2 regions of the Paenibacillus sp. EKM301P genome follow, and region 1 is predicted to be linked to the other one. Evidence: riboswitches for the same ligand, from Rfam matches in the RefSeq annotation. Region 1 holds a riboswitch; the other holds the start of a gene.
The links. A riboswitch is a leader RNA that binds a small molecule or an ion and turns the genes downstream of it on or off. The one in region 1 is predicted to bind cyclic di-AMP.
Positions count from the first base shown of each region.

Region 2: it holds a riboswitch for cyclic di-AMP, as region 1 does, so the genes downstream of both, HFD99_RS06660 (hypothetical protein) here and HFD99_RS15045 (TrkH family potassium uptake protein) in region 1, are expected to answer to the same signal.

Region 1 covers NZ_JAALFM010000005.1:239,436-247,512, reverse strand. Annotated here, with positions in the region: gene dnaI (primosomal protein DnaI) at 1-267, shown strand, start outside; gene trxA (thioredoxin) at 393-710, shown strand; gene uvrC (excinuclease ABC subunit UvrC) at 870-2,972, shown strand; gene HFD99_RS15050 (CPBP family intramembrane glutamic endopeptidase) at 2,941-4,671, opposite strand; cyclic di-AMP (ydaO/yuaA leader) riboswitch at 4,933-5,085, shown strand; gene HFD99_RS15045 (TrkH family potassium uptake protein) at 5,485-6,825, shown strand; gene HFD99_RS15040 (potassium channel family protein) at 6,844-7,521, shown strand; gene HFD99_RS15035 (LysR family transcriptional regulator) at 7,527-8,077, opposite strand, start outside.
Region 2 covers NZ_JAALFM010000002.1:259,719-267,795, reverse strand. Annotated here, with positions in the region: gene HFD99_RS06675 (urease accessory protein UreF) at 1-184, opposite strand, end outside; tRNA gene HFD99_RS06670 (tRNA-Leu) at 447-529, shown strand; gene HFD99_RS06665 (glutathione peroxidase) at 679-1,164, opposite strand; cyclic di-AMP (ydaO/yuaA leader) riboswitch at 1,628-1,799, shown strand; gene HFD99_RS06660 (hypothetical protein) at 1,913-2,308, shown strand; gene kdpF (K(+)-transporting ATPase subunit F) at 2,492-2,569, shown strand; gene kdpA (potassium-transporting ATPase subunit KdpA) at 2,715-4,391, shown strand; gene kdpB (potassium-transporting ATPase subunit KdpB) at 4,444-6,474, shown strand; gene kdpC (potassium-transporting ATPase subunit KdpC) at 6,494-7,222, shown strand; gene HFD99_RS06635 (MFS transporter) at 7,352-8,077, opposite strand, start outside.

The sequences.
Region 1 (8,077 bases):
AATTGTGATCTGCTCGTATTTGACGATATTGGTGCTGAAAATTTGAGTCCATGGGTACGGGATCATGTAATGGGCTCCATTTTGAATTACCGAATGAACCGTAAACCGACCTTTTATACTTCTAATTACTCACTGCAAGGGCTAGAGAAGCATCTTAGCTTTACAAGCAAAGACGGAGAGGAAATGTACAAGGGACAACGCTTGATGGACCGGATTCGTCCTTTTGTGGATGTCATTACCGTCAAGGGGAAAAATCAGCGAGTGTAAGCGTTCATTCGTCTGCTCTTTTGATATCTTACAATTAAAAGACTATTGTGATATAATTAAAAGGTGTCGAAACAGACATTACAGGTTATAATAATCTTGACTTTTCTATAAAGGAGGAACATACAATGGCAATTGTTAACGTGTCCGATCAATCCTTCAACGCAGAAGTCGAAGGCACAGGAACCGTTTTGGTTGATTTTTGGGCGCCATGGTGCGGTCCTTGCAAAATGATCGCTCCAATTCTGGAGGATCTGTCTACAGAAGTTGGCGATAGTGTCAAAATCGCGAAGGTGAACGTGGATGAAAATCCAGAGTCTGCTTCTCGTTTCGGCGTGATGAGTATTCCTACCCTAATCGTCTTCAAAGACGGACAGCCTGTTGATAAAGTGGTAGGTTTGAACTCCAAAGAAGCATTGAAAAGCATGCTTACTAAACACCAATAATCATGGAATGTGACCCATGCTCCTGCGGGGGCTTGGTGGAGCGCCATGAACAGTCAATGCCTCCGGTTATATATACCGGGGGCGTTTTTGTGCATTATTCCTATATAATATAAGTAGTAAGTTGAGCAGTCATTAAGAATGGAAGGAGGAACCGGGCGAATGAAATCCTATGCGGAGGACTTGCAGAACCAGGAGAAGGCGCTGGAGAACATACGGCACAAATTAGCATTGCTGCCGGATGCATCAGGCTGTTACCTGATGAAGAACAGCGAAGGCACCATCATTTATGTCGGCAAGGCCAAAGTGTTGAAAAACCGGGTCCGTTCCTATTTTACAGGTAGCCATAACGGCAAGACGCAGCGACTGGTTGCTGATATTCGTGATTTTGAATATATCGTTACAAGCAGCAATATGGAGGCGCTCATTCTGGAGTGCAACCTTATTAAAAAGCACCAACCACGTTATAACGTACTGTTGAAGGATGATAAAACCTTTCCGTACTTGAAAATTACGAACGAGGCACACCCCAAGCTGGAGGTAACCCGTCGCGTTCTGAAAGATAAAGCGAAATATTTTGGACCGTACCCCAATTCCTACGCGGCACATCAGACGAAAAAGCTGCTGGATCGTATGTATCCGTTACGCAAGTGCGGTGTGATGCCAAAAGAAGTGTGTCTGTATTATCACATGCATCAATGCTTGGGACCTTGTGTAAAAGAGGTCGAGAAGGAAACATATGATCAGATCAGTCAGGAGATCGGTTCCTTTTTGAGCGGGGGACATGAGGAAATTAAAAAGGATCTCCAGCGTAAAATGCAGGAGGCCGCAGAGGAATTGTACTTTGAGCGTGCCAAGGAGCTGCGCGATCAGATTATAAGCATCGACGCGATGATGGAAAAGCAGAAAATCACCACATCTGATGCGAAGGACCGAGATGTATTCGGCTTTTCGGTAGATAAGGGCTGGATGTGTGTACAGATTTTATATGTCCGCAAGGGTAAAATGATCGAGCGCCATATGTCGACTTTTCCTTTCTACGGTGAAGCTTACAGTGATTTTATGTCCTATGTGACGCAATATTACAGTGACAATCCGGCAGTGCCGCAGGAAATATTGTTGCCGGAGTCTCCTAAGCTGATAAAGGCAAAATCGGCTGATGTCGATCAACCGATTGCAGCAGAAACTGAACTTTACAGTGCGATCACAGCTGAGACTGCCAGCATTACAGATGAGGAAGCAGTGCAAACGGAGTCAGACCGTTCTGCTGACCCACTGCGGGTAGCCGAAGCAAGAGCAGCTTATGCAGAAGGAACGATTCAAGACCCAGTTGGTGACCAAGCAGCCGGGGAAAAAGAACCCGAAACAGAAACAGAAACAGAAACTCAACTATCCGGTGGATTAGAGGACCCAACGACGGCAGCTCTCGCTTTGGCTGAATGGCTGGATGTAAAGGTACTTGTGCCGCAGCGCGGGCTGAAAAAGCAAATGACGGGGATGGCGACGGAAAATGCACGTGTTGCTTTGGATGAAAAGTTTAAACTGATCGAGCGGGATGAGGAACGGACCTCCAAAGCTGCAAGCAATCTGGGACGTGCCATTGGGCTGGATAGTCTGCATCGGGTAGAGGCGTTCGATAATTCCAACATTCAGGGTTCCGATCCAGTGTCGGCCATGATCGTCTTTATTGACGGTAAGCCTGCCAAAAAAGAGTATCGAAAATACAAGATCCGTTCTGTGCAGGGACCAGATGATTATGAAACGATGCGTGAGGTTATTCGGCGCCGATATGAACGTGTACTGAAGGAAAATCTAGAGCGTCCCGATTTGATCATTGTCGATGGCGGGCGTGGACAAATTAAAGCGGCAACCGATGTATTGGAAAATGAGTTGGGCTTGTTTATTCCTGTGTGTGGTTTGGTGAAAGATGCCAAACACAGAACTTCCCAATTACTGATGGGGGATACATTTGAGGCCGTAACACTTGCACGCAACAGCGAGGAATTTTATCTGCTGCAACGGATTCAGGATGAGGTTCACCGTTTTGCCATTACGTTCCACCGCGAGCAGCGCGGCAAATCTATGGTAACTTCCCAGTTGGACTCCATTCCAGGCATCGGCGAGAAACGGCGTAAGTTGCTGCTCAAGCATTTTGGATCGCTCAAAAAAATAAGAGAGGCCAGCGTCGAAGACTTCCGGCCTCTCTCTATTGGGGATAAACTTGCTCGTCAGATTATAGCTGCCCTTCGGGAGGAGGAGTCGTAGAATACGGCTCCTCTTTTTTCACGGGTTCAAACATGATTCGATTAGGTTTTTTAGGACTAAACCAGTAAATGATGTAGCCTACAATAGCCGGAAGTAAGATCCAGAATAGACCTGCGCTCACATTCACGGTGTCTCCCAAACTGATCACACTAAGTCCCATTAATATGCTGTCAAAAATAACGTGGCTGAACATGGCAGCGATAAAGCCGTAACGCAGGAACACGAAGCTAAACAGCAAACCAAGAAAAGTCAGCTCAATAGGTCTTGAAATCACTGGATAGATTGGATAAAGCGTATGTCCCAGTGCCCAAATAAGCGTAGTGATCAGACAAGCAACAAACGTATTTTTGACTATTTTTTTTACCATCGGAATACCAAATAGACGGTAAACAGTCTCTTCTCCAATACCTGCCATCCAGGCCATAATCGGTAGTAGCCATGGATAAGCCATATTGTAAGGGGATTGCGTGGCGTCTGTAGTGGAGAACGTATTAAATGTACGCTCCAGTACAAAGAACAAAATGGATTGTACGCCGAGTAAAATGAAGGCCCACAAGTAACCGACATACATACTGCGAAGCACATACAGCCCGTAGCCGGGCTCTTTGGCCCGTGGCCATGCATTGAGTCCAACCTGACGCATAAGGCCGTCACCACCAACCAAGGAGAAGTAGAGAGCTACAGCCATGAAGAAGGTAACACCGACCTGGAATACCATAAGAAATATAAGCATGCCCTTACTGCCTGCTTCAGCCTGTAATAAAGGCAGCATGTTCATGGTCCCAGCTATACTAGCAATAAAATAAACAATGGACAGAACAATACCGCGTACAAATGAAGTATGTCGTCGGGTGAGTGACGCATACACAATGGCAAGTACACCCAGGACAAAGCTAAATAGGGCATAACCCGCATAAGTCATCCAATTCGCCCAGTATGTTTGATTTTTAACATAGTCGGTATAAGACGAAGGGGCTGAAAAGCTTTGGGTAAATGAGCGAACATCCCCATCTTCAAAGGTAAAAGCCAGCGTAAGGACCGAGGCGCCGATTTTCTTTTCGTCCACGGTATATTTTAATCCACCTTCCCCCTCAGTGGTCGCAAGCTTCAATTCCGATGGCTTAAAGCCAAAGCGTTTGATCCATTTTGCTGCAGCCTGTTCCTTGGCTTCAAGCGTCATGTCGCCCTCAGCTATACGTACAAGCTTGCTTCGTGCTTGTTCATCTGTAGAAACATCAGCCTGTGTGTAATTGGTGCTGGAGGTGATCCGCTTAAAGCTAACGACCTTCCCAGTGGATAAATCCACATGAATTTGCAGCTTGCCCTTCGCTGAGGAGTCAGGCAAATCAACCCGAAAGGTTTCATAAGGATAATTTTTTTTCCATGTACGATCGTACGCTTGAAGCAGTTTTTCTCTGGATAAATAACCGTACAAATCTGTTTCAGCCTGATAGGTCACGACAGGCTTCTCTGGCTGTGATTCCGTATAGCCCAGCTCGGAACGGGCAAAGTCCAAGGCGTGTACGATCGCTTCTTGTTTGCTGATGACCTTTGCATTCATCAATGATTCCGGACTTGGATTGCTAAGCGAGGGAATAAGCAATTGAAAGATAAAAAAGCAAATCAGGCCAACCCCGCCCAGCAAGCCTAATTTTTTGAAGTTGGCCGTGAGCACGACCGGTTTCCCGATAGGATTCATGAGTTTCCTCCTTAATCTGTAAATAAGAACATCCATTAAAGATATCATACTGCACAGGTTCCCGCCAACAGACCAGCGATATTCATGAAAACAGAGTGAAAGCACTTTAAAGTTTTAATAAAATTAGATAAGCTGTGATTAAGCGATGCCCAATCGCAAATTAAAGCCAATTTCACGTTTTTTCGGCGAAATCGGTTTTGTGATCTGGATAGAGAAGGATTATAATCTTGAGGCAATGCCTATGAAATATATGGGTAATGACATACATTTAAGCCGAATTTCTGTGAGAAAACGGGGGAACCATGTTACTGGGGTGAATTTTACAGCCGATCCTGATGGACCGGAAGTGTAAATAGGGCATACTGTGCTGCCCGAATCCGTCAGCTAACCTCGTAGGCTGTGGGCAGGAACCAAGTCAGGCACTCGGTTTTCCGGTGTCTTTTTTTGTGTGTATAAGTGTGAATAAAAGTTTGCTGAGTTAAGGACGCTGCGCGTTCCATTTGATCTTCCAATCGCTGTTGCCACTGAATTTTTTTGATTTTCTAGACCTTGATAAGGGTAAAATTCAGAGTCAAAGGCGAGCGCTATCGCTTCTCCAGATTCAAATGGACCGCTTCGCTGCTGCCCGCCTTAAAGTCATCAAACGTTCCATGAGGTAGTTACGTATAAAGTGTAGTGAGTATTGAAAGGCAAAAGTATCCCGCTTTGCGGATACTTTTCTGATTTATAAAAGAAACTGAAAAGAATTGGTGATTTTATGAGCTGAGCGATCTCCATGCTCATAGTTCACCAAGGAGGAGAAGTGATGAATAAATGAATCCCAATGCAAGCTGGCTTCGGCTTTCTCCACCGCAAATATTCGTTGCAGGCTTTGCCATTATCATTCTAATAGGTAGTTTATTGTTAATGCTGCCCATTTCTAATACAACAGGAAAACCACTTGCGTTTATAGACGCTTTGTTTACTGCCGCTTCCGCGACCTGTGTAACTGGGCTTGTCGTTAAGGATACAGGGCTCTTTTTTACAACCTTTGGTCAAATTGTCATCGTTGCGCTGATTCAGATTGGCGGACTTGGCTTTATGACTATGGCTACCTTGATCGCGTTGGTGTTCAAGCGTCGGATTTCCTTGCGGGAGCGCCTTATTTTGCAAGAAGCGATGAATCAGACCTCTGTCGAAGGAATTGTCGGATTGATCCGCAAGGTGCTATGGTACTCGCTGATGATTGAGGGCGTATGTGCAGCTATTTTTTCGATTCGCTGGTCATTTGATATGCCTGTAGGCAGGGCGATTTATTTTGGAATCTGGCATGCCATTTCCATGTTTAATAACGCTGGTTTTGATTTGTTCGGTGAATTTCGCAGCCTGACAGGTTATGTATATGATCCGATTGTTAATTTTACAGCCATGTTTCTCATTATTTCGGGTGGTATTGGTTTTGTAGTGATGTCTGACCTGGCAGATTATCGCAAGCGTAAGAGACTGTCCTTGCATACCAAGGTGGTACTCAGCATGACAGCTGCTCTGATTGTCGTCGGGACGCTTGTCATTTTTGTATTTGAGTTTACGAATCCGAAGACGCTTGGCTCGCTTGATTGGGGTGGTAAACTGCTGGGTTCTTTATTCCAGTCCGTTACCCCTCGCACCGCAGGTGCCAACACGCTGGACATTGCAGGCTTGCGGCAGGCTACGCAGTTTTTTATCATCATACTCATGTTTATTGGGGCTTCGCCTGGCTCCACTGGAGGCGGGATTAAGACCACTACATTTGCTCTGCTCATTGGAGCGGTGTTTTCGATGCTGCGGGGACGGGAAGACATTGTGCTGTTCCGGTACCGACTTGCGCAGGCACGCATTTATAAGGCTTTGACTATTACCTTGCTGGGGTTGCTGTTCGTGATTGGGGTGACGATGATTCTGTCCGCAACCGAAGATCATCATTTTCTGATGATCTTGTTCGAGACGGTGTCTGCCTTTGGTACGGTAGGACTGTCCATGGGGCTTACACCTGATTTGACAGTTGTAGGCAAGCTGGTGATTACTCTGACGATGTTTGCAGGCAGGCTGGGTCCACTCACGCTAGCTTATGCACTGGGACCGAAAAAGGGTAAGGAATTGTATCGTCATCCAGAAGGTAAAATAATTATAGGGTAAGGGAGTTTTCGAGTAGATATGAAAACGCAGCAGTTTGTAGTCATTGGCTTGGGACGGTTTGGCTCAAGCCTGGCTTTGCAATTGGTGGATATGGGGTGCGAGGTGCTGGGCATTGATCGGAATGAGGATGTTGTGGACAGTATGAGTGAGATTCTGACACATACTGTCGTGGCAGACGCTACAGATGAGGATGCGTTGCGGTCACTCGGCATACGTAATTTCGATTGCGGCATTGTTGCGATTGGTGATGATATTCAGGTAAGCATCCTGACCGCCATTTTGCTGAAGGAGCTGGGTGTGAGAAAAGTCGTAGCCAAAGCCATATCTGTGCTGCATGGGCGTGCGTTAGAGAAGCTTGGGGTGGACCGAGTCATTTATCCGGAACGGGATATGGGTATTCGAGTAGCGCATCAGCTGGTCACGCCTAATCTGCTCGATTATTTGGAGCTGTCCAAGGAATACAGCATTGTAGAACTTAATGTGCCTGCATGTCTGAATGGCAAAACGTTGGCAGAATTAAATGCGCGCACCCGCTTTGGTTGCAGCATCGTGGCGCTTCATACGGCGAATGGTATCTTGATCGCACCGACAGCTATGGATCGGCTGAAAGCAGACGATATTATGGTCATTATCGGCTCCAATGATAATATCGGCCGCTTTGAGGATGAGGTCGTTAATGTCAATGAAGAGGGTTAAATCCTCTATACCATACGGTAGCCTGCAAACGATGCACGTGTCTCGCTAATCCAGCGTCGTGCTGTTGGGCCGAGATCGGCCGTTTCTGAGTAGATGAGGGAGGTCGTTCGGCGTGTCTCCTTCAAATCAGGCAAGTACAATGCAGTAAGTCCATTATCTCGCAGCAGTTCGCTGCGCAAATAGGATTTGGGCAGCAAAGCGGATGCCTTGCAGGTGGGAAGCAGGCGTACAATCGCCTCGAAGGAGTCGATTTCCATGCGGATATCCGGCATAATGCCGCTACGCTGGAACAAGTCATCCGTCAGACTGCGGTACCAGGTTCCTTTGGAGAAAATAATCATCGGCAATCCTTGCAAGTCCTTCATTGAAGCCGTTCCTGTCTTGACAGTTAATTCATGTCCGATGGGGACGACTAGCTCCAAATGATCGTCAAATAACGGAATGCAACGCAGTCCAGCTTCATGAATGGCAGACCCGACAACGCCGGCGTCTGCTTTTTTGTCGCGTACAAAGGCAACGATTTCATGCGTCTTGCCGGTGAGCAGCTTTAGCTCAG
Region 2 (8,077 bases), on a different contig from region 1:
ACAGACTTTTAATGGCCATGCCGTCAAGGGTTGTGATTTGAGGATACCAATCGTCTCGCATGTAATGTTTCAGATCCTGAAGACTGTTCAGGTGTCCGGCGCGGAAACGCTCCTCCAATCCGTAGAAACGGGTGAAACCACCAATAGGTAAGGAAGGGTCCAACAATAATGCGTAGTTTAGCAACCGGTTACCTTTATGCAGGACGGTTCGCCTCCTTGAAGTGAATATTTGTGTGATGTTATTTGACTTGAATATTGATTTGTAATAAGAAATCGAACATTTATGTAATGTATTTTTACACTTAAAGCTCTATTGTGTCAAATTAAATAATTTTATTGCTTATATATGTTATATAAAGTTACATTAAAAATAATTATAATATTCTTGTTTACAAATTGTTGCTGAGAGAGTATAATAAATCTGTTGCCTCAATACATTATGACATGCGGTCGTGGTGGAATGGCAGACACGCTATCTTGAGGGGGTAGTGGGCGTACGCCCGTGGAGGTTCGAGTCCTCTCGACCGCATTATATGCAGTACCCAGTTGAAAAAGCATCCTGACACGTTTTACGTGAAGGGATGCTTTTTTTGTTAAATACTTTTCGTCATATCCTCCCGTCACAGAAGCGGTCGTATGGACAACGGACCGCTCGTTAACTGTAATGCATAAAGATTGTCAGTTTTTCTGCAAAAGCTTCTTAATATCTCCTACAAGCTTGTCTGGAGTGGTTTGCGGCGCATAACGCTTAAATACGTTACCTTCTCGTGTAATTAAGAATTTAGTAAAATTCCATTTGATCGCTTTGGAGCCTAATACGCCTGGAGCAGTGTGGGTCAGGTAGCGAAATAGAGGATGTGCCTGATCACCGTTAACATCTGTCTTGGCGAACATGGGAAAAGTCACTCCGTAATTGAGTTGGCAAAACTCGGAGATCTCCTCGCTGGAACCCGGCTCTTGTTTGGCGAACTGGTTGCTGGGAAATCCCAAAATTTCGAGCCCCTGTTCATGATACTGGTCATATAGCTCTTGTAGCGCCTTGTACTGGGGGGTTAACCCACATTTGCTGGCAGTATTCACGATAAGAAGAACTTTCCCTTCGTATGTGGATAACGGAATTTGTGCCCCTTGTAGGGTCTGTGCATCATATTTATATACGCTCATGATATCCCTCCTAATTCAATATTCTACAATTAAATTGTGAACCATTCAACAAGGGGTTGCAAGTCCAGAAGAGTCTACAGACATTGTGCATTGTAAAATCGTCTTTTGTTCAAAACGGTAAATCGCACTTCAAATGGAGCAAATTGAGGTGTTTCTTCTTATAAAAGAGGGTTCATTCGATAATTATCTAGTACATATAGCGCATTTTCTTTCTTTTTTATAAATAAAGGGCAACCGTACCATACCCTACGCCAATATTGACATGCCTTTCATTTTCAAAAAGAGGTGAAATACAGAGTTTTAGAGAGATACGAGAAGCATAGGTTGGTTGTAAGCGTTATCCTTAATCTTCTATGCTCTAAAGGGTGATTTATAGCCTTGCCGTTGAGCTTTACAGTCTTCCTTGCACGGGTGTATGATTCAAGACGTAATTTCAAATTAACAACAATGAAGCAACAACGAATTGTCTAAAGCGCTGAATTTTGCAGTTGCAAAAGCGGGGGAACCAACGAGTATATACGGCTTTGCAAGCCGTGTGTCTCATGGGGTGAATTTTCCGGCCAAGTGCCGTAAATAGGGCGACTCTCACGTCCGAATCCGACAGCTAACCTCGTAAGCGTACAGGGAGAGGCAACAAACCGCCGTGTGCAGCCATGGTTTATTTTATCATGGAATGTATGAAGCCGGAGGAAGCCTTTTTCCTTCGGCTTCTTTTTGTTGTCTTTTTATACCGGGAGAGGAGCTACTGATGGAAGGTCGGTTAATTATTGTCACTGCACCGAATGAAGCGGGCAGAAGTTTTGTGAAATTGCTTATGTTCAAAAAATTGGCGTTTGCAGTTCTCACAAATAGCACCCAGGAGGAACGACAGCTCAAAAAAATGGGTGTGGAGCACATTGTGCGCATCAATACGATGCAAGCGGGAAAATGGAATTTTCCTAAAAAAGAAATTGGTAGTGTGTATTTGTTTGAAAACAGCTTGAATCTAACTTGCCGTTTCCTGCAAATATGTCGGCCACTAACATCAGAATTGATCTATGTTATTACGCACGGCTGTAATCCACAAGGAATTTATCGGGGATTGGGAGCGGACCATGTGATCTACACATTGAACGGAGAGGTGGGTTTCCTGCTGAACGGATAAGCACTTATAACATAGCTGGTTTATGATTTTATGATGGAATCAAAAGGGCAATCTGAAAAGCGATACGGAGGGTATGAACATGATGGATTTATACATGCTGCTCGTAATGGCTGTGAGTTATGGAGTGATACTGCTGTTTGTACGCTGGTGTGATGCGCAGACCTCAAAAGGAGGGCGAAGAGGATGATCGTTGTGCTAGGACTTACGGCTATTGTGTTCGTGTATTTAATCTACGCACTCCTGAATCCTGAAAAATTCTAGTCAACTATAGGATCGAGCAGGCGGGAACAGCAGATCAAGAATGCAGCATCAGAGATGCAGATTTTCGCAAACGTGTGCACTCAATGGATGGTCTGAATCAGGTCTGTTGTTCCAAATGCAGGAGCATTTTAAGGAGGAATAGAGGATGGAGCTACTGCAAATTGGGATTGTGATCATCATATTGTTGCTCTTGGTAAAGCCGATGGGCACCTATATGTATCACGTATTCTCGAATGAACCGAATCGGACGGATCGGATTTTTGGTGGAACGGAAAAGCTGATTTATAAGGCTGTAGGCTTGAAGAAACAGGACAGCATGCATTGGACCACGTACGCTATGAGTTTCATTGCAACCAATGTGGTGCTTGTGGGGATCAGCTACCTGCTATTGCGCTTGCAGGCTATACTTCCGGGCAATCCGGTTGGGAACAGTAATATGGAAGCATCATTGGCATTTAATACAGTAATCAGCTTTATGACCAATACGAATCTCCAACATTACAGCGGAGAAAGCGGGCTTACGTATCTGACGCAGATGGCGTTCGTCACGATGATGATGTTTACTTCGGCTGCTTCGGGGTTTTCGGTTGCTGCGGCTTTTATGAGGGGATTGACGCGGCGCGGTGAAGGGCTGGGTAATTTTTTTCAAGATTTTATTAAAGCCAACATACGGATTTTCCTGCCGCTTGCCTTTGTACTTACGCTGGTGCTGGTGGGATTAAAAGTACCACAGACGCTACAACCCACGGCGGATATTACGACTTTAAGTGGTACACAGCAGCAGATTGCTATGGGACCCATTGCCTCATTGGAATCCATCAAGCATTTGGGCACGAACGGGGGCGGTTTTGCGGGAGCTAATTCTGCACATCCTTTTGAAAATCCAAATCCTTGGACGAACGTACTGGAAATTTTGGCAATGTGGGTAATGCCGGCTTCGCTGCCGTATACATTTGGATTGTTTGCCCGTAATCGCAAGCAGGGCTGGATTATTTTCAGCTCGATGATGGTCTTGTTCCTTATTTTTCTATCCATAACGTATGTGTCGGAGAAAACAGGTAATCCGTTAATCCAGGCACTGGGTATGGATGCATCTCAGGGAAGCATGGAAGGGAAAGAAGTTCGTTTCGGTATTGGCCAATCGGCATTATTCACTGCGGTCACAACGGCGGCAACGACAGGTTCGGTCAATAATATGCATGATACATTGACCCCGCTAGGTGGTATGGCTGCTTTGGGAGAAATGATGCTAAACGTCATTTTTGGCGGCAAGGGCGTCGGGCTGATGAATATGCTGATGTATGCGATTCTGGGAGTGTTTATATGCGGACTGATGGTCGGAAGAACCCCGGAATTTATGGGTAGGAAAATTGAAGGCAAGGAAATGAAACTGATTGCAATTGCTATTTTGGTACATCCGTTTCTTATTCTTGCTCCCACTGCGCTTGCGTTTATGAGTCATTGGGGATATGATGCGGTCTCTAACCCCGGATATCACGGGTTGACTCAGGTGCTCTATGAATATGCATCATCTGCGGCAAATAACGGCTCGGGATTTGAAGGTCTTTCGGATAACAAAGTGTTTTGGAACGTTACAACAGGAGCGGTTATGTTCTTTGGACGATATGTATCCATGATTGCATTGCTGGCTGTGGCGGCTTCGTTGAATGCCAAAGCGCCGACCCCGGTGACGATGGGTACACTGCGCACGGACAACAAGCTGTTTGGAGCCATCCTAATCGGAGTGGTCCTGTTGATTGGTGCGTTAACCTTTTTGCCGGTGATCGTACTGGGTCCTGTAGCTGAATTTTTGACCATGTGATGAAGAATGAGCATAGAAGGAAAATGAGAATGGATGAACGGGGTGCTTGATCATGAAGGAACAACGCAAACGCATGCTGGATAGAAGCATCTTGAAGCAGGCGGTCAAGGATAGCTTTATCAAATTAAATCCGATGATCATGATGAAAAATCCTGTCATGTTCGTAGTGGAGATCGGTACATTGGTCGTACTGCTCATGCTACTGCTTCCCGGTTATTTTGGAACCGGCAAGGAAATGGGCTTTAACTTGGCTGTATTTATTATTTTGTTGTTCACGCTGCTTTTTGCTAACTTTGCTGAAGCGCTCGCGGAGGGACGGGGGAAAGCACAAGCTGCTTCCTTGAAAAAATCCAAGCAGGACTCACAAGCTAATAAGCTCGTCGGGAATGAGATTCAGGTGGTCAGCTCAACAGCATTGCGTAAAGGTGACGTGGTAATCGTCTCTCAGGGCGAAATGATTCCAAGCGATGGTGAGGTTATTGAAGGCCTGGCCTCAGTGGATGAATCTGCAATTACGGGAGAATCAGCTCCGGTCATTAAGGAATCGGGCGGTGATTTTTGCTCGGTAACCGGCGGGACGCGGGTAGTCAGTGACCGCATTAAGGTGCGGATTACGACTGAGCCGGGTGAAACGTTTATTGATAAAATGATTTCGCTCGTGGAAGGTGCACAGCGGCAAAAAACGCCAAATGAAATTGCGCTGAATACATTGCTGATTAGCTTAACGATTATTTTTCTCATTGTGGTGGTGACACTGGCCCCGATAGCCCGTCATTTTAAGATTGATTTGCCTGTCCCCGTGCTGATTTCGTTGCTGGTCTGTCTGATTCCGACCACGATTGGCGGGCTTTTGTCGGCCATTGGAATTGCTGGTATGGACCGAGTTACCCAGTTTAACGTGCTGGCCATGTCAGGCAAGGCGGTAGAAGCATCCGGGGACATCAATACGATGATTCTAGATAAAACGGGTACCATCACCTTCGGTAACCGGATGGCGAGTGAATTCGTGGTTGTAGATGGTATAGAAAAGGCAGAGCTAGCGAAATGGGCAGCGATGAGTTCACTAAAGGATGAGACGCCTGAGGGACGCTCGGTACTGGAATTGATGCGTAAGCAGGAATACACGCTGGATGAATCCTTGGCAGCAGGTGGAACCTTTATCGAGTTCAAGGCAGAAACCCGGATGAGTGGTCTGGATCTCGCTGATGGACGAAGAGTACGCAAAGGCGCCGTGGACTCTGTCCGGCAGTGGATTGTATCGCAAGAAGGCAGTGTTCCGGCCGATCTGGAGGAAAAAGCGAATCAGGTAGCCGCAGAAGGGGGGACACCGCTAGCAGTGGCGCTGGATGATCGGATATACGGCATTATTTATTTGAAGGATACGGTGAAGCCGGGCATGAAGGAGCGTTTTGATCAGCTCCGGGAAATGGGCATCCGCACGATTATGTGTACCGGTGATAATCCGCTGACCGCTGCTACCATTGCACGTGAAGCAGGGGTGGACGATTTTGTAGCTGAAAGCAAGCCGGAAGATAAAATTGCGGTTATCCGCCGGGAGCAGGAACAGGGTAAGCTGGTGGCTATGACCGGAGATGGTACCAATGATGCGCCTGCGCTGGCGCAGGCAGATGTCGGTCTTGCCATGAATAGCGGCACAGTCGCGGCCAAGGAAGCTGCTAATATGGTGGACCTGGATTCTGATCCGTCCAAAATTATTGAGGTGGTCGCCATCGGTAAGCAGCTGCTTATGACACGTGGGGCATTGACAACGTTCAGTATTGCGAACGATGTGGCTAAATATTTTGCCATTATCCCGGCGATGTTCATGCTGGCTATTCCGCAAATGGGTGCATTGAACGTCATGAGGCTGGGCTCCCCGTTATCGGCTATTTTATCGGCGCTTATTTTTAATGCAGTCATTATTCCACTTCTGATTCCGCTGGCAATGAAGGGTGTAAAGTATAAGCCAATGAGCTCGGATCGGCTATTGGGACGGAATTTACTGATTTATGGTCTGGGCGGTATGGTGGTACCGTTTGTCGGGATTAAGGCCATTGATTTGCTGGTACATTTGTGGATTTAGTGCAGAAAGGGTGAGCGACATGAGTGGTTTTTATCGGATGTTGTCTGGACGCAGATTTGCTGCACATGAGAAAGCCGGGTCTGGCGGACAAGGTCATAACGAGCGTACAGGGACGGAGGCAGTGCCGGAAAATCAACCGGAGAGACAAGAGATGCGAGGAAGCACGGTTATTGGAGTGGCTTTGCGAACTTCTGTGCTAATGATCCTATTGTGCGGTTTGGCATACCCGCTGGTCAGCACAGGAGTGGCGCAAGTCCTGTTTCCGCAGCAAGCAAACGGCAGTATGCTTCGTGACACGGAGGGGCGGGTAATTGGCTCTGAGCTGATTGGGCAGTCCTTTACCAATCCAGCGTTTTTCCAAGGCCGGGTATCAAGTATCGATTATAATGGAGCTGGTTCAGGCTCAAGTAACTACGCACCCTCGAACCCGGCATTGGTGAAGCGGATCAAGGATTCTATTGCGGATTGGCAGAAGCATAACCCGGATGTATCCATCAGTCAGGTTCCATTGGACCTGATTACGAACTCCGGCTCTGGTCTGGACCCGCACATCTCGCCACAGGCGGCACAGGCTCAAATTCCACGTATTAGCGGCTTGACGGGGATTAGTCAGGACCAGCTGAAGGCGCTGGTGCAGGAGCAGACAGAAGGCCGCAGCGCCGGTGTATTCGGCGAGCCGCGCGTGAACGTGCTCAAGCTGAATCTTGCGCTTGAAGCGCTAATGAAGGTAAAGCCAGTTAAGTCATAGATGGTGAAAAAGGTATCCCTGAGCGATAAGCTTGGGGGATACCTTTTTCTATGGATTAGGATGCTCTGGGATGGATAGCTGCAAAGGAAGCATTTTATTTCTTATAGGTGATATAAATTTGTTGTTCACTTATTTACTTAGCTTTACATTGTTTGATGAATTTTTGGTTTTCCTTAAGGCTGAAGCGAGTACCAACATGTATATTAATACAATCATACCAATGACTAAGTAAGATAATTGAATATTCATTAAATCGGTGAGAGTACTGCTCAAAATAGGGCCGATCATTAGACCAATCGAGTATGCCGTGTTATAGAGTGCAAAAGTAATTCCATAAGAATGAATGCCACTTCGTTGAGAAATATCAGCAAGTTGAGGTAAGCAGGGAGCAAGAACCATACCCATGCTAACTCCTAAAACAGCTAAAATAACAGCTTGAAGTGATAATATTGCTGGAAGTGCAGTTAGAGGAAGAGCAATGGATACCATAAGTAGACCGAGGAGAATTCCATTTTTATAGCCGATCTTGCTGGAGAATTGACCTATAAAGGGTGTTGCCAGGCCATAAGCAAGTGTGGGAATAGCAAATAACAATCCGATAACTCCTGGATTAGCGCTAAAATTGTGCTGCAGGTGTAACGGTAATGTTGGCTCAAGTACGCTTGGGACAGATGCCCCGATAATTACAACCCCGATAACCAAAAGCAAATCTTTATTTTTCATGAACGAAAAAGGAGATACGTACTTTTCATTTTTCTCTTCCGGAATATCGTGCAGGAGTACTAATCGAAGTATAGCATCAACGACAGCCAATGCGATGGCAAAGTAAAAAGGGAGTTGGTAACTTCCCCATTG